3 regions of the Bradyrhizobium daqingense genome follow, and region 1 is predicted to be linked to each of the others. Evidence: predicted binding sites of a transcription regulator. Region 1 holds the regulator's gene; each other region holds the start of a gene.

Region 1 (5,747 bases):
TTTCGGGGCTCGGCCATGTACTGTCGATTTCCGGCTATCACATGGCGGTCGTCGCCGGCGTCGTGTTCTTCGCGGTGCGCGCGCTGCTGGCGCTGATCCCGGGGCTGACGGCCGACTTCGCCATCAAGAAATGGTCGGCGGCCGCCGCGCTGGTCGCGGCTGCGTTCTATTTGCTGCTGTCGGGTGCGGAAGTCGCGACGCAACGCTCGTTCTTCATGACGGCAGTTGTGCTGATCGCGGTCATGGTGGATCGCCGGGCCATCACCTTTCGTACGCTGGCGGTGGCGGCGCTGATCGTGCTTGCGGTTGCGCCCGAAGCGCTGGTGCATCCGAGCTTTCAAATGTCGTTTGCGGCAACGCTCGGTCTCGTCGCGCTGGTGCAGATCGGCATGCCGAACCTGTTCGCCTCGCCCGATCATTCGGCGACCGCGCGCATCGCATTGTGGGGCGGCCGCGAGATCGCGATCCTATTCCTGGCCTCGCTGATCGCGGGGCTCGCGACCACGCCCTATGCGGCCTTCCACTTCCATCGCGTCACGCCCTACGGCGTCATCGCCAATCTTGGCGCGATGCCGGTGGTCTCGGCATTGGTGATGCCGGCGGGGCTGCTGGGACTGATTGCAGCGCCCTTCGGGCTCGACGGCGTGTTCTGGTGGCTGATGGGGATCGGCATCGACTGGATGGTCGCGGTGTCGAGCTGGGTGGCGGCACTGCCGGGTGCGATCGGCCGCATTCCGGCTTTCGGCATTGCGCCGTTGATGGCGGCAAGCCTCGGCATCATCATGATGGGGCTGTTGCGGACGCCCTTGCGCTGGGCCGGTGCCCTGTTGCTGCTGGTGTCCCTCGCCTGGGGCTTGTCGGCGCGCCAGCCCGATATCCTGATTGCCGGGGACGGCGCGAGCGTCGCGGTGCGGGGGAAGGACGGGCAGCTGCACGTGATCCGGGCGAGCAAGGACAGCTTTCTGCTGAGGGAATGGCTGGCGGCCGACGCCGATCCGCGCGACGCCGCAACCAATTCGCTGGCCGATGGCGTGTCATGCGACGAAGCCGGCTGCGTGACGCCGCTCGCCGACGGGCGGCTGGTCGCGCTGTCCCTGCGCGTCGACGGGCTTGCCGATGATTGCAGCCGCGCCGCGCTGGTGGTGACGACCCGGCCAGCGCCGTCCGGCTGCGCAGCCATGGTGGTCGACCGGCCGCGGCTTGCAAGCCAGGGCGCGCTGGCGCTGACGCAGCGTGGTGACGGCTTTGCCGTTCAGGCCGTGAGGGCGAGAGGCGCAAGCCGGCCCTGGTTGCCGGCCGGCGCTGGCGAAGGGGATTTCGACGGCAGCCTCGTGCCCAAGAACTTTACGGCCAAGACGGCAGCGCCCCGGAGTCGGGACGCAACGCCGGCAGAGACCGACCTGCAGGCTGACGATTGAGCAGATGGGCTACAGATACCAGGCCAGCACGGCGTCGAGACCGGCGCTGCCGATGACCGGCAGTGCCACCATCTGGCTCAGCCCGGCCGCGCGGGCCTCCGCAGCCGCGATCGAGTCGTCATGCGCGAGATCATCGTTGAGCGCGGGCATGCCGGTGGCCCAGGCGCCCCCGATGCTGCCGTCGCTCCTGGCGATCGATGTCGTCGCATAGAGGCCCGCAAGGTCGGTCTGCCCGCTGCAATCGCCGGCGCGGAAGACCAGCGCAGAGCGAGCCTCGTTCGGGACCCAGATCTCGAAGCGTCGCGCGATCGGGGTGGCCTGTGCGGAGAGGAAGGTCAGCACCCAGCTCTGGTCGGCGCCGGTGCGGTAGGGCACGCCGACGCCGAGATTGATCCCGACCTCGGCGGCTTCTTCCCACCGCAGAAAACTCCTGGCGTTATGCAGGTCCTTGATGATCAGCGGCAGGCCGGCCTTCCAGGTGCGTCCGGGCAGGCCGAAGCCGCGCGGGAATCTGGTGTGGCGGGAGTTGAATTCGAACATGTCGGCGGTGCCATAGTAACCGTCGACGAGCCGCATCTCGTGGGAGACATCGGGATCGTTGTGCCAGAGCTCGATCGCCCCGACATGCGCTTCGTCATCGCCGCAGAACAGCACCATCACGGCCTGCAGGAATTCGCCGGCGAACACCGGCACCGCGACGCCGCAGGTGAGGCCAGCTGCGAGCGCCTGATCGGTCCGCTTGAAGTACGAGTTGGCAAACTTGGTGAGGATCACCGGATGGCCGCTGGCCCACGCTTTGCCGGGCAGCCCCTCGTCATGACCGAAGCGCAGGTCCTCACTCACGGCCTTGAACGCGGACAGCCCTTCACCGTAGAGGCCGCCGCCGAATTCCAGCCGCATGCGCGTGCGGTCGGGCACCCAGAGTTCGACGACGCGAATGAAGGCTTTCATCGACCATGTCCGCTGTGTCAGGTCCCGACAGCATCGGTCATTTGACCGCGGAGCGGACGTTCAAAATTCAGGCATGGCGGCCCAAAGTTCGTGCGCGGGTCGAGGCGGTGCTCAGTCGGCTGCCCGGATATCACGAGCGCCAAACCGTCCATGTCGCCGGCCGCGGCCGGCGAACGGCAATTTCAATTCTGGTCTCCGACCTGGACGGCCGGGACGGCGCATCAGCCGATCGGCAGGCGGGGCGTTGGGCTCGGGCGGCTGTCGGCGATGATCTGCGGCTTGTGCTCGCGCTCGCTGACCGGCTGGGTCACCGGCAGTTGCAGCACCGTTGCGCGCTGGCCTTCGACGAGCTGCGTCACCAGCACGTATTTGCCGTCAGGGAATTCGATCGCGTCGTGATGGCGATCGGGAATGTGCGGATCGATCTTGCCGAACTTGCCGACGCGGGAGTTGATGGTGCGCGTCCAGATCCAGCGATTGTCGTAACGGACGTTGTCGGCGAAGGCGAGCTCCGTTCCCGGCAACAGGCAGACGGCTACGTTCGGATCTGCCGCGGAAGCAAAGCCGCGCGTCGAGGTGCCGCGGAACGTCGTGGAGACGATCGTCTCGCCGACTTCGGCGGGACGCGATGCAACGGCATGCAGGCTGTAGTCACACATCGGGTGCTCCTCATGCGAAGATAGCAACCCGCGCCTCTTTCGGAGGCGCAAGCCTCTATCAGAGTGGAAGCACGTGACGCTCTGCTCGGTTGTAGGCGAATCTGCGGCTGGCGTTCGCGAGACGCGATCACATTATCTTTTTCAGATTCACTAGGAACAAAGCTCATTTCAGCGCATTTGGGGACCACAGAACGCCTGTGGCCGCGGGCGCTGAGGCACCATTGCGTGCTCGATCTTTCGAGCTCGGACACGATGAGCGCCTGGCTCCGCCCCCGAGTGTGTCGTACTGAATGAGGGCCGGACAACCTGCGCAAGACCGGAAAGACTGTCCAGCCGGAGCGGACGCATCCGCTCCAATCGGGATCATCGGTATCGAATGACCGCCGGGCGGTCAGTATTTGCGGTACAGCCCGATCAGCTTGCCCTGAATCTTCACCCGGTTGGGCGGCAGGATGCGCACCTCGTAGGCGGCGTTGGCCGGCTCGAGCGCGATCGAGGCACCGCGGCGGCGGAAGCGCTTGAGCGTCGCTTCCTCGTCGTCGATCAGCGCCACGACGATGTCTCCGGTATCGGCGCTCTCGTTACGCTGGATCAGTGCCATGTCGCCATCGAGGATACCCGCTTCGACCATCGAATCCCCGCGCACCTCGAGCGCGTAATGTTCGCCGGAGCCGAGCATGTCCGGCGGGACGCTGATGGTGTGGCTGCGGGTCTGCAATGCCTCGATCGGCGTGCCGGCCGCGATGCGGCCCATCACGGGCACGGCAACCGGACGCTCGCCCTCGTCCGCGGGCGGGCTGGAGCTCGCACGGATCTTGCCGAGATTGCCCTCGATGACGCTCGGCGTGAAGCCGCGGCGGTTGCCGGCAGCGGCCTGGAGCTCGGGCAGTTTGATCACCTCGATGGCGCGGGCGCGGTTGGGCAGGCGGCGGATGAAGCCGCGCTCCTCGAGTGCGGTGATCAGGCGATGGATGCCTGACTTCGAGCGCAGGTCGAGCGCATCCTTCATCTCGTCGAAGGAGGGCGGCACGCCGCTTTCCTTCAGACGTTCGCTGATGAACCGCAGAAGCTCGTATTGTTTGCGCGTTAACATCTCGACCAAAGTCCCCCGGTTGATGTCGTTCGATTCCGAGACGCTGTATTGGAGCGGCGAACCGCTACATCCTCGAAACAAATCATGAACAGACACTATATGTTCGATATGTGTTCCGCAACTGCTTAATTTACCGTGAATGCGGCCAAGTTCGCGGAACGCGTGTGGTGGATGCGTTCAGACGGGCAGGCGCAGCACCTCGCAAGGCGTGCCGGCTTCGGCCCTGGGTGCGAACGGCGCGCGCACGAGAAGTGCCTGTGCCGCAGCAAGATTCGCAAGCAGCGAGGAATCCTGGTGGTTGACGGGAACAGCGACGAGCGCGCCGTCGTCGCGCTCCTCCAGCCTCGCGCGAAGATAATCCGCCCGCATGTCGTTTGCGCCGACGTCCTTGCCGAGCACGGCGCGCTCGTGACGATGATGAATCACGGATCGGCCCGACAAGGCGCGAATCAGCGGCACCATGAACAGGAAGGCGCAGACATAGGACGAGACCGGATTGCCAGGCAGGCCGATCACGCGCATCGCCCCCAGTCGTCCGTGCATCATCGGCTTGCCCGGGCGCATCGCGATCTTCCAGAACGCCATCGCGATGCCTTCGTCGCGGAGCGCCTGCTGGACCAGATCGTGATCGCCGACCGAAGCCCCGCCGGACGTGACCAGGATGTCCGCGCCGCTTTCGCGCGCGCGGCGGATGCCGGCGGCGGTGGACTCGAGCGTGTCGGCGGCAATGCCGAGGTCGATCGTCTCGGCCCCCTCGCTGCGGGCGAGCGCGTGCAGCGCGTAGCCGTTGGAATAGACGATCTGGCCGTGGCCGGGCTTCGAACCTGGCAACACGAGCTCGTCGCCGGTGGCGAGAATCGCGACCTTCGGACGGCGGCAAACCACAAGCTGCGGGTGATTCATGGCGGCGGCGAGCGCCAGATCGCGTTCGGTGAGTCGGGCTCCCCTGCGCAGCAGCACGTCGCCTTCGGAGAAATCAACGCCTGCGGGGCGAATGTGCCGCCCGGCGATGGCGGCTTCCTTGATCGTCACCTGCTTGCCGTCGGCAACGGTGTCCTCCTGGATCACGACCGCGTTGGCGCCGGTGGGAATGATGCCGCCGGTGAAGATCCGCACCGCTTCGCCGGGACCGACCGACCCGGCAAATGGCCGGCCTGCCGCAACCTCGCCGATGACCGTGAGCGTGGAATCGACCGTTACCGCATCGGCCGCGCGCACGGCGTAGCCATCCATCGCCGACATGGCTTCCGGGGGCTGCGTGCGCAGCGCTGCCACGTCGCGGGCGAGCACACGGTGGAAGGCCGCATCGAGCGCGGCCATCTCGTGAGGCAACGGCTCGGCACCCGCCAGCACCGCGGCAAGCGCGTCGGAAACCGGCATCAGGGCCACGGGTGAACTCCGCAACAAATCAAAGGACACGATCGGTAAGGTTCTAGCCCAGTGAGAGGATCGACGCAAAAGAGGTCTCAATGGAGTGAGAAAGACGCGCTTCCTTTCCGCGCAACTTGGGCTTATCTTTTGCCGGTGACAAAATTGCTCGAAAAGGCTCTCCACGCCGTGCGGCAGCTCCCTGCCGATGATCAGGACGAGATCGCGCGCGCAATGCTGGCTTTGACGGGCAATGCG
Region 2 (5,747 bases), 3.9 Mb from region 1:
CGCTGAAGACAGTCTGCAAGGCCCGGCCTTCTAATGACCTCGGCATATAACCCTTCGGTAGGCAGAAACAGCACTCCAAAATCGGTGCTGAATGGTGGATGGACATATTTAGTTGAGATATCATTGGCCGCTTGCCGTATACGCGCTTCCAACGCCTTGCCAGCAATTTCAACCGCGTCCACATCGCCGCGCTCCGAAGCATCGATCAATCGTTCGTAATCCTCGGTCGGAAATTTTGCATCGATTGGCAACCACAGGGGGCCGCCTTCGCCACCTGGCAGTTTGATCGAAAATTCGACTCTTTGATTGCTGCTTGGTCTCACTTCGACATTCTTTTCGTACTGATCGGGCGCCATGGCCTGCTCGAGCAGGCTTGCCAAGGTAACCTCACCCCAAGTGCCCCTGGTGCGGACATTCGTCATCATGCGCTTTAGATCACCCACGCCAGTTGCCAAAGTCTGCATTTCGCCCAAGCCTCGGAATACCTGTTCGAGCTGATCGCTAACCAACTTGAAGCTACTATTGAGTCGTTGCTCCAATGTATCGTGAAGCTTCTCTTCGACGGTTGCTCGCATCTGTTCAAGCTTCGTAGCGTTGTCATTGCGAATGGTCTCAAGACGAGTTTCTACCGCAACACGAACTCCTTCTTGAGCCTTTTCCAATCTTTCAGCGAGAGACGAAAGAGTATTGTTCACGTTGCCAAGCCGCTCACTCTGAAGCTCACTTGACTGAGTAAGCGAGTCGTTCACGCTCGTGCCTAGGCGATAGAAGCTGTTGCTGAGTTCGTCTTTCAGTACGCGGGCCGTCTCCGCATGCCCCGTCAGGTTCTGCTCAAGCTTTTGTTCGATCATACTCCGAAGGTTGTCTCGATTGGCGACCGCTTAGATAGGTAAGTCAAAAGCGAGAGAACGGCAGCAATCAAGCTAATCCCGCCTGCCGCAGACAATAGCGAAATGTTCAAATCCATATGCCCCCCGAAGAAAAAGACTAACGATCAATTTCGGCCCACGTCTCCTTGCTACGCTTTCCGACGGAGATCGAACGACAAGTTCGCTGATGATTAGGCCAGCGCTGATCGTCTTTCCAAGGCCAACATCGTCCGCGAGCAGGGTCACTGGAAGACGACGACAGAATGTAACGAGGTTTGTAACTTGGTGATGGTAGGGAGTGAGACGATCGCTCCACCTCGGCGTTGACTTAAAGTCTTCGGCTCGATCAATAACGATTGGGTCGGTCAGATCCCATTCGAGACCTGCTCGGTAAATTCGATACTCGTCGGGTTCTCTGATCCTGCTAAGAATCTTCGACTTAAATTCAGTGGCGACGTCCATCCCCCGCCCCAATCTGAGACGTGCTCAACCGCAGGATGCTCGGTGCTACCCTTGCGGGCAAGTGCTTTCGTCGATGTACTGGTGCGCCCCACAAAGAAAAACGGCCGGATCTTCCGATCCGGCCGCTACTCGAACTCTACTGGCTAAGCCTACGCCACGCGACGCAACTTAGCCCTGCCCAATTCTTCAAATCTTTAGCTCGCCTTCTTCTCCGGCGCGGTGGTCGGGCCGACCTTCTTCTGGATGGCGCGCTTCAGCTCGAGGGCGCGCGGCGACAGGGCGTCGGCGTTGGCCTTGAGCAGGTAGGCATCCAGGCCGCCATTGTGGTCGACGCTCTTCACCGCGTTGGTGGAGACGCGCAGGCGCACGTTGCGCTCCAGGGCTTCCGACTGGAACGTCACGTTGACGAGGTTCGGCAGGAAGCGGCGCTTGGTCTTGATGTTGGAGTGGCTGACCTTGTGGCCGACGAGGGGGCCCTTGGCCGTCAGTTCGCAGCGGCGAGACATGGCAATATCCTTATCCTGAACCCCCAACGGGTTGCGGCCGCCATTCGGGGCGCCACGGGGGCAAATTCTCTGTCCTTGCAGGGAGCGGGCGGACGTATAGGGGGGAAGGGGCGGGTAGTCAAGGATTTGGGGCGGCTGGGACGCGGGTTTCGCGCTTCTGCCTCGGCTGTCATCGCCCGCGCAGGCGCGCGATCCAGTACGACGAGACGGCTGTGGTCGACCAGAGCGGCCGCGGCGTACTGGATGCCCCGCCTGCGCGGGGCATGACAGTGGAATAGGGGCAGAGAGGGATACCTCTCCGATCACCAAAACGGCAATGATCGGAACGCCTTACCATCACATAAAGGGCGCAATCGCACCGGAAGAATCCGGTGGAGTTCCGCGCCCGAGGGCCCGGACGCATTGCCTGCCGCTGGATTCGGCTTAAGTAACGGCCATTGGCGCCCCGATTGGAAAGTTTTGTGCCCATCCTTTTCCCTTCCTCGCCCCGGCGCTCGGCCGGCCAGCTGGCCCTCGCGGGCCTGTGCGGCCTCGCCTTGGCGTGGGGCGCGGCGCCGGCGGCGGCGCAGGGCAAGCTCGAAGCGCAATATGAGGCTTCGCTTGCCGGCATTCCCGTCGGCAAGGGCGCCTGGAATATCGACATCCAGGACGACGTGTTCGCGGCTGCGGCCTCCGGCGGCACGTCGGGGCTGCTGAAATCCTTCACGGGCGGGTCCGGCACCGGCGCGAGCCAGGGGCGCGTCGTCAACGGCGCGCTGGTGGCGACCGGCTATCAGGCCTCCACCACCACGCAGAAGAAGACCGAAGAGATCCGCATCACCCTCGACAAGGGCAATGTGAAGGAATTCGCGATCCTTCCCGAGCCGCCGGTCGATCCCGATCGCATCGTCGTCACCGATGCGCATCGCCGCGGCGTCTGGGACCCCATGACGGCCTCGCTGCTGCGCGTGCCCGGCACCGGCGATCCTGTCTCGCCCGACGCCTGCCACAACTCCGCGCCCGTGTTCGACGGCCGCATGCGCTACGAGCTCAAGCTCGATTTCAAGCGCATGGAGAGCGTGAAGGCGGAGAAGGGCTATAAGGGCCCGGTCGTGGTGTGCTCGATCTATTTCGTGCCGGTCGCCGGCTACATCCCCGATCGCCCCGTCATCAAATACCTCGCCGCCCAGCGCAACATGGAGATCGCCTTCGCGCCGATCGCCGGCACGCGCATCCTGGTCCCGTTTTGGCTGAAAGTGCCGACCCCGCTCGGCCCGGCCATGCTGGAAGCCACCAGCTTCGTCACCTCCCCCCAGCCCCCGCGCGTCGCCAAGACGCAGTGATCCTACCCTCCCCGGAGGGTCCCTCGGTGAGGGTAAAAGACATCAAGCAAAATCAATGGGTTCCCTACTGTGCATGGGGTTGTTTTCGCACGTGTTGTCGGCTTTCCGTCATGGCCGGCATGACGGCTGAGCAAGCGGCCGGCTAGGAATCCATTTGACTCCTCCCCGATTCTGATTCGACTCCGCGCCGTCCCCAGCTTTAACGGATCGAGGCGCTTGTACGGCGGCCCAAACCTCCATCTAGTGCGCAACCAAGACGAGTCCCGCGACATGTTGCGTGAACGGAACGGGACTCCGAGGGGAGTCAGCGATTCGGCCGCGATTCGTTCCGGAGTCGTTCCGAAGCTTAAGCCGAACGGGAAAAGCGTCGCAAAGTGAGACAGTTGCGGGAGGTTTGGGGAGGGGTGGCACCTTCTCCGCCGTCATGCCCCGGCTTGACCGGGGCATCCAGTACGCCGCGGCTTCTCGGCTCGACCACATCCGTCCCGGCGTACTGGATCGCCCGGTCAAGCCGGGCGATGACAGCACGGTGTGTGGAAACAGCCCAGCCCCCCCCCGCCCCAAAACAGCACTGACATTCGCCCAAATCGCCACTACCTAATCCCACAGACATGGCTTTCTCTCCCTCCCCCTTCGCTTCCGAGCGCGCCCTTCACGATCGAGTGCCTGGCGCCGGCGTCACTGCGGTGCTCGGGCCGACCAACACCGGCAAGACCCATCTCGCCATCGAGCGGATGCTCGCGCATCCCTCCGGCGTGATCGGCCTGCCGCTGCGCCTGCTCGCGCGCGAGGTCTACAACAAGATCGCCGATCGCGCGGGGCCAGAGAGCGTCGCGCTCGTCACCGGCGAGGAGAAGATCAAGCCGAGAAATCCGCGCTATTGGGTCTCGACCGTCGAGGCGATGCCGCGCGACCTCGACGTCTCCTTCCTCGCCGTCGACGAGGTGCAGATCGCCTCTGATCTCGAACGCGGTCATGTCTTCACCGACCGCATCCTCAATCGCCGCGGCCGCGACGAGACGCTGCTGCTTGGCGCCGCCACGATGCGCCCGATCATCGAGCGCCTGTTGCCGGGCGTGTCCATGATCACGCGGCCGCGCCTGTCGCAGCTGGAATTTGCCGGCGACCGCAAGATCACGCGCCAGCCGCGCCGCACCGCCATCGTCGCGTTCTCCGCCGACGAGGTCTACGCCATCGCCGAGCTGATCCGCCGCCAGCACGGCGGCGCTGCCGTGGTGCTGGGCTCGCTCAGCCCTCGCACACGCAATGCGCAGGTCGCGATGTTCCAGAACGGCGACGTCGATTATCTCGTCGCCACCGATGCCGTCGGCATGGGCCTCAATCTCGACGTCGATCACGTCGCCTTCGCCTCCGACCGCAAGTTCGACGGCTATCAGTTCCGCCGCCTCACGCCGTCCGAATTCGCGCAGATCGCCGGCCGCGCCGGCCGCGCCACGCGCAACGGCACCTTCGGCACCACCGGCCGCTGCGCGCCGTTCGAGCCCGAGCTCGTCAACGCGCTGCAGAACCACACCTTCGATCCCGTGAAGGTTTTGCAATGGCGCAACGCGAAGCTGGATTTCTCCTCGCTCGGCGCGCTCCAGGTCTCGCTGAACCTCGCCCCCGGCCATGAGGCGCTGACGCGCGCGCCCATCGCCGAGGACATGCGCGTGCTCGACCACGCCGCCCGCGACGGCGAGGTGCGCGATGTCGCGCATGGCAAAGAGGCGGTGGAACGGCTGTGGGACGCCTGCCAGATCCCGGATTACCGGAAGCTGTCGCCGGCCGCCCATGCCGAGCTGGTGACGACGCTCTACGGCTTCCTGATGCGGAAGGGATGCATCCCCGATTCCTGGTTCGAGGCCCAGATCACCCAGGCCGACCGCATCGACGGCGACATCGACACGCTGTCGGCCCGGATCGCGCAGATCCGCACCTGGACCTTCGTCGCCAACCGCCCGGACTGGCTGAAAGGCCCCGAACGCTGGCAGGGGATCGCGCGGGAGGTCGAAAATAAATTATCGGATGCGCTCCATGAACGCTTGACTGAGCGTTTCGTTGATCGCCGGACCAGTGTATTGATGCGCCGCCTGCGGGAGAACACGAGCTTGAATACTGAAATCGGCAAGACCGGCGAAGTCATCGTCGAAGGCCATGTCATCGGCCGCCTCGACGGCTTCACCTTTGCACCTGACACGGCGGAGGCCGGCTCGGATGCGAAGGCCTTGCAGGCTGCAGCGCAAGCGGTGCTCGCCGGCGAGATCAATGCGCGCGCCGAGAAGCTCGGCAATGCGCCGGACGAGCAGTTCGTGCTGACCTCGGAAGGCATCATCCGCTGGACCGGCGATGCCGTGGCGCGGCTGTCTGCCGCGGAGGAGGCGCTGCATCCGCGCATCCGCATCATCTCCGACGAGCGGCTGACCGGAGCCCCGCGCGACAAAGTGCAGGCGCGGCTCGAGCTCTGGCTCAAGACGCATATCGAGAAGCTGCTCGGGCCGATGTTCGAGCTGTCGAAGGCCGAGGATGTCACCGGCATCGCCCGCGGCATCGCCTATCAGCTGGTCGAGGCGCTCGGCGTGCTCGAGCGC
Region 3 (5,747 bases), 2.2 Mb from region 1:
GTCTATTCGCGAGGGCGAGGCGACGGCGACAGAGACCTGCGCGGTGGCGCAGATCTTGTCGAACAATTTTTCGCGCTCCTCGGCGGTCAGCCGCTTGGAATCGTCGATGCCGCGCGGGATACGGTCGGGATCGAGGATCACCGCCGCCGCCACCACGGGGCCGGCGAGCGGGCCGCGGCCGGCCTCGTCGCAACCGGCGACCGGCCAGACGCCGCGCTTGATCAGCGCGCGCTCGCGGCGGAAGCTCGGCGGCGCGATGGCGATGATGCCCTTCTTGCCGGCAGGAGCTTTGGCCGCCTTGCCGGGCGTAGCATCCTTCGCTGGTGTGCCCTTCTCTGGCGCACCCCTGGCCGGCTTCTTGGCAGACTTGTCCCGAATCATGCCGGGATCGTGCGCAAGCTGCCCGGCCGGCGCAACCGGGAACCCGAGATAATTCCCGCTATTCAGGCTGGCCCTACGCCGCCAGATGCACCCGTCGGTCTTCACCGACCTCGATGCCGGGAGCGACCACGGCCTCCCAGACATGGCCGTCCGGATCGGCAAAATAGCCGCAATAGCCGCCGTAATCGGTCTCACCCGCGGCCTTCAGCAGCCTCGCTCCCTTGCTGACCGCGAAGGCCAACACGGTGTCGACCTCCTCGCGCGTTGCGCAATTCCAGGCGAGCGTCATGCCGCGGAAGGCCTGCGGCCGCGGCTTGTCCGGCAAGGTGGCATCGGCCGCAAGCTGATCCCAGGGAAACAGGGCAAGCACCGGGCCGCCGGTATCGTAGAAGGCGACGGCGTCACCGGTTGCCTTCAGCCGGCGTGAAAAACCGAGCGCGTCGTAAAAAGCGATGCTGGCGCGGATGTCGCTCACACCTAACGTGATGACGGTGAGCCGCGGCACCGGCACGGGGAGTTTCTTGGCCATGCGAGCCTCTTCTAATTCTCCGGTCAGAACAGGCTGAGCTGATCACCGTTCCGCTTCGGCCGCGCGAAGTGATCCGTCGTCAGCCTGGAGCGGCGCTTGTTGAGGCCGAGCCTGTCGCAGGCGATCTCGAAGCGGCGGCCGATGGTCCAGGCCATTGGGCCGGTTCCCTTCATCCGCTCGCCCCATTTCGCATCGTAGTCGCGGCCGCCGCGCATGTCGCGGATCAGCGTGAAGACGTGCCGATAGCGATCCGGATAGTTCGCCATCAGCCATTCGCGGAAGAGATCGCGCACCTCCAGCGGCAGCCGCAGCAGCACGTAAGCAGCTTCCTTGACCCCGGCATGGGCGGCGGCATCGAGGATGCGCTCGATCTCGGAATCGTTCAGCGCGGGGATCACCGGCGCGACCATCACCGTCGTCGGAATGCCGGCCTCAGAGAGCTGCTTCAGCGCCTCCAGCCGCTTCGGCGGCGTCGAGGCGCGCGGCTCCATGGTGCGTGCGAGCTTCGGATCGAGCGTAGTGACGGAGATGGCGACCTTGGCGAGATTGCGCTTGGCCATCCGCGAAAGAATGTCGATATCGCGCACTACCAGCGCCGATTTGGTGACGATGCCGACGGGATGGCCGGCGCGCTCCAGCACTTCGAGGATGCCTCGCATGATCTTCCGCTCGCGCTCGATCGGCTGATAGGGATCGGTGTTGGTGCCGATCGCAATCATGCGCGGCTCATAGCTGGACGCGGCGAGCTCCTTCTCGAGCAGCGTCGGCGCATCGGGCTTGGCGAACAGTTTCGACTCGAAGTCGAGCCCGGGCGACAGGCCGAGATAGGCGTGGGTCGGCCGCGCGAAGCAATAAACGCAGCCGTGCTCGCAGCCGCGATAGGGATTGATCGAGCGGTCGAAGCCGATATCGGGGGAATCGTTGCGGGTGATCACCTTGCGCGAGGTGTCGACGCCGACGCTGGTCTTGAACGGCGGCAGCTCCTCGAGACTCTGCCAGCCATCGTCGAAGGCGACCCGCGCCTCGGCCTCGTAACGGCCGCTGGCGTTGGACTGCGCACCCCGCCCGCGCCGGCGCGCGCGGCCGATGGCGACGCCAAGTTCTGGAAAGTCCTCCGGTAAGTCAGAGTCCGCACCCGCCGGCTCGGAGGGCGCCTTGACCGGCGGGTGCTTGAGAGCATGAGAGGATGCTGGACTCATGCCGCGAAGATAGCACGCGTCCAGAACAAATCAAGAACACAAACCAAAAGCGTGAAAACAACCCCATGCACAGTAGCGCCAATATTACGGGCGCACGCCTTTGACCTCCCGCAACACCCCTGTCACCACGATTTCGTTTGATGCCCGTCACGGATCGATCGCGCCGGAACACAGTTGGTGACGATCGCTGGGTGAAGGTCGGCAACAACATGACAAATCAACAACAATCGCGAGCGGCGAGCAACGACCTCGATCTGCTCGATCGCTATTGGCGCGCTGCGAACTACCTTTCCGTCGGGCAAATCTACCTGCTCGACAATCCCCTGCTGCGCGAGCCGCTGCGGCCCGCGCATATCAAGCCGCGTTTGCTCGGCCATTGGGGCACGACGCCCGGCTTGAACTTCATCTATGCCCATCTCAATCGCGTGATCCGTGCGTTGGACATCAGCGTGATCTAGGTCTGCGGCCCCGGCCATGGCGGCCCGGGCATGGTCGCCAACACCTATCTCGAAGGCAGCTACAGCGAGATCTATCCCGACATCGCCCGCGATGCGGACGGAATGCGCAAGCTGTTCAGGCAGTTCTCCTTCCCCGGCGGCATTCCGAGCCACGCCGCTCCGGAGACGCCCGGCTCGATCCATGAAGGCGGCGAACTCGGCTACGCGCTGGTTCACGCCTATGGGGCCGCATTCGACGATCCTGATCTGATCGTTGCCTGCGTCGTCGGCGACGGCGAGGCGGAGACCGGCCCGTTAGCTGCGTCCTGGCACTCCAACAAGTTCCTCAACCCTGCGCATGACGGTGCGGTGCTGCCGATCCTGCATCTCAACGGCTACAAGATCGCCAACCCGACCGTGCTCGGGCGGATGCGGGACGAGGAGATCCGCGACCTCTTCCGCGGGTTCGGCCATGAGCCGCTGTTCGTCGAAGGCGACGATCCCAGATTGATGCACCAGACCATGGCCGATGCGCTCGACGTCGCACTCGCCAGCATCCGCTCGATCCAGCAGCACGCCCGCGACGGGCGCAAGACGATCGAGCGGCCGCGCTGGCCGATGATCGTGCTGCGCAGCCCCAAGGGCTGGACCGGGCCGAAGGAGGTCGACGGCAAGAAGGTCGAAGGCTTTTGGCGCGCTCACCAGGTTCCCGTTTCAGGCTGCCGCGACAACCCTGCGCACCTCAAGGTGCTCGAAGACTGGATGCGCAGCTACGAGCCGGACAAGCTGTTCGATGACAACGGTGCACTCATTCCCGAGCTTCAGGCGCTGGCACCCGACGGCCAGCGGCGGATGGGCGCCAATCCGCACGCCAATGGCGGTCTCCTCAAGAAGGAGCTGAAGCTGCCGGACTTCCGCAGCTTCGCCGTGGAGGTGCCGCAGCCCGGCAGCGTCATCGCCGAAGCCACGCGCGAGCTCGGCAAATTCCTGCGCGACGTCATCCGCCTCAATGCAAAGGAACGCAACTTCCGCATCATGGGTCCGGACGAGACCGCGTCAAACCGGCTGGACGCGGTGTTCGAGGCCACCGAACGCGTCTGGATGGAGCCGACCGAACCTTACGACGTTCATCTCGCGCAGGACGGCCGCGTGATGGAGGTTCTCAGCGAGCATCTCTGCCAGGGCTGGCTCGAGGGCTATCTGCTCACCGGCAGACACGGCTTCTTCTCCTGCTACGAGGCCTTCATCCACATCGTCGATTCCATGTTCAACCAGCACGCCAAATGGCTGAAGGTGACACGCGAGTTGCCGTGGCGCCGCCCGATCGCCTCACTCAATTACCTGCTCACGTCGCATGTCTGGCGCCAGGACCATAACGGCTTCAGCCATCAGGACCCCGGCTTCGTCGACCTCGTCGCCAACAAGAAGGCCGACATCGTCCGCATCTATTTCCCGCCGGACGCCAATACGCTGCTGTGGATCGCCGATCACTGCCTGCGCACCTATAACCGCATCAACGTCATCGTCGCCGGCAAGCAGCCGGCGCCGCAATGGTTGTCGATGCAGGATGCGGCGACGCATTGCGATGCCGGGATCGGCATCTGGAGCTGGGCCGGCACGGAGGATGCAAATGCAGAGCCCGACGTGGTGATGGCCTGCGCCGGCGACGTGCCCACATTGGAGACGCTCGCCGCCGTCGACCTCCTGCGCAAGGCGCTGCCTGACCTGAAGATCCGCGTCGTCAACGTCGTCGATCTAATGACGCTGCAACCCCGGGAACAGCATCCGCACGGCCTCTCCGACCGTGACTTCGACGGCCTGTTCACAGCGGACAAGCCCGTCATCTTCGCCTATCATGGCTACCCTTACCTCATTCACCGGCTGACCTATAACCGCACCAACCATGCCGGCATGCATGTGCGCGGCTTTATCGAGGAAGGCACCACGACGACGCCGTTCGACATGGTCGTGCTAAACAAGCTCGACCGCTATCATCTCGCCATCGAGGCAATCGAGCGCGTGCCGGGCCTCGCGACGAAGGCAGCACAGGTGAAGCAGCAGTTCCGCGACAAGCTGATCGAACACTCGCGCTATGTCCGCGAGCACGGCGAGGACATGCCCGAGGTTCAGGGCTGGGTCTGGCCGAACAGCGCCGGCGGCAACACGCCGGCCGAAGCCGGCGACTGAAGCCATGTCGGACATGGTCCTTGTCCTCAACGCGGGATCGTCGAGCATCAAGTTCGGCCTGTTCGAGCTGACGGCCGCCGGCCCTGCCCTGCTCTGCAACGGCCTGGTCGACGAGCACGAGGCAATGCCCCGGCTCATGGTGAAAAGTCCCGCAGGCGAGGATCTATTCGAGAAGCGGAGGGATGCGTCAGATACGGACGGCGGTCATCTGTTCGCCGACGTGCTGGCGTTCATCGAGGAGCGTTTCGGGGCGCGCCGCCTGCGCGCGGTCGGTCACCGCATCGTCCACGGCGGACCGGACTATTCCGGACCGGTCGTCCTGACGGACGAGGTCTACGCAAGGCTGGAGGCGCTGACGCCGCTGGCTCCGTTGCACCAGCCGCGCTGTCTGGAGTCCGTCCGCACCATCCAGGCGATCCAGCCGGATCTGGTGCAAATCGCGTGCTTCGACACCGCCTTCCACCACAGCCTGTCGCCGACGGCGCGCCGTTTCGCGATTCCCAGGCAATTCGAGCAGCGCGGCATCCGACGCTACGGCTTCCACGGCCTCTCCTTCGAATACATCGCCAGGCGCCTCGCCGAGATCGCGCCTGAGCTTGTTGCAAAGCGCACGGTCATCGCCCATCTCGGCAATGGCGCGAGCCTGTGCGCCCTGCGCGATGGAAGCAGCGTCGACACCACGATGGGACTGACGCCGCTCGACGGCCTCGTGATGGGCACGCGCTGCGGCACGATCGATCCCGGCGTGCTGCTCTATGTGCAACAGCACGAGAACATGTCCGTCGAGCAGGTCCAGCACCTGCTCTATCACGAGTCCGGCCTGCTCGGCGTCTCCGGTCTCTCCGCGGACATGCGCACGCTGCTCGCGAGCGGCACGGCCGCGGCGCGCGAAGCAATCGGTCTCTTCGTCCTCCGCGCGGCGCAAGAGATCGCGATGATGGCGACCACGCTCGGTGGACTGGACTGCCTGGTCTTCACCGGCGGCATCGGCGAGCATGCCAAGGAGATCCGTAG

The links. Region 1 encodes LexA, which represses DNA repair genes until DNA is damaged. Its sites were predicted from a motif close to TGTTCNNNNTGTGTTCNG; they were not measured.
Region 2: a site for LexA is predicted at 3,484-3,501, ahead of LPJ38_RS06425 (helicase-related protein). Genes of this name have one in related genera too.
Region 3: a site for LexA is predicted at 2,131-2,148, ahead of LPJ38_RS15380 (PA0069 family radical SAM protein). Genes of this name have one in related genera too.

Annotation. Positions count from the first base shown of each region.
Region 1 covers NZ_CP088014.1:5,463,438-5,469,184, reverse strand. Annotated here, with positions in the region: gene LPJ38_RS25895 (ComEC/Rec2 family competence protein) at 1-1,418, shown strand, start outside; gene LPJ38_RS25890 (GAF domain-containing protein) at 1,428-2,369, opposite strand; gene LPJ38_RS25885 (hypothetical protein) at 2,591-3,028, opposite strand; gene lexA (transcriptional repressor LexA) at 3,420-4,121, opposite strand; gene LPJ38_RS25875 (molybdopterin molybdotransferase MoeA) at 4,299-5,510, opposite strand.
Region 2 covers NZ_CP088014.1:1,397,463-1,403,209, forward strand. Annotated here, with positions in the region: partial or broken gene LPJ38_RS06410 (DNA recombination protein RmuC) at 1-851, opposite strand, end outside; gene rpmB (50S ribosomal protein L28) at 1,526-1,837, opposite strand; gene LPJ38_RS06420 (DUF3108 domain-containing protein) at 2,299-3,159, shown strand; gene LPJ38_RS06425 (helicase-related protein) at 3,771-5,747, shown strand, end outside.
Region 3 covers NZ_CP088014.1:3,220,852-3,226,598, reverse strand. Annotated here, with positions in the region: gene rnhB (ribonuclease HII) at 1-381, opposite strand, end outside; gene LPJ38_RS15385 (VOC family protein) at 455-910, opposite strand; gene LPJ38_RS15380 (PA0069 family radical SAM protein) at 934-2,109, opposite strand; partial or broken gene LPJ38_RS15375 (phosphoketolase family protein) at 2,319-4,733, shown strand; gene LPJ38_RS15370 (acetate/propionate family kinase) at 4,738-5,747, shown strand, end outside.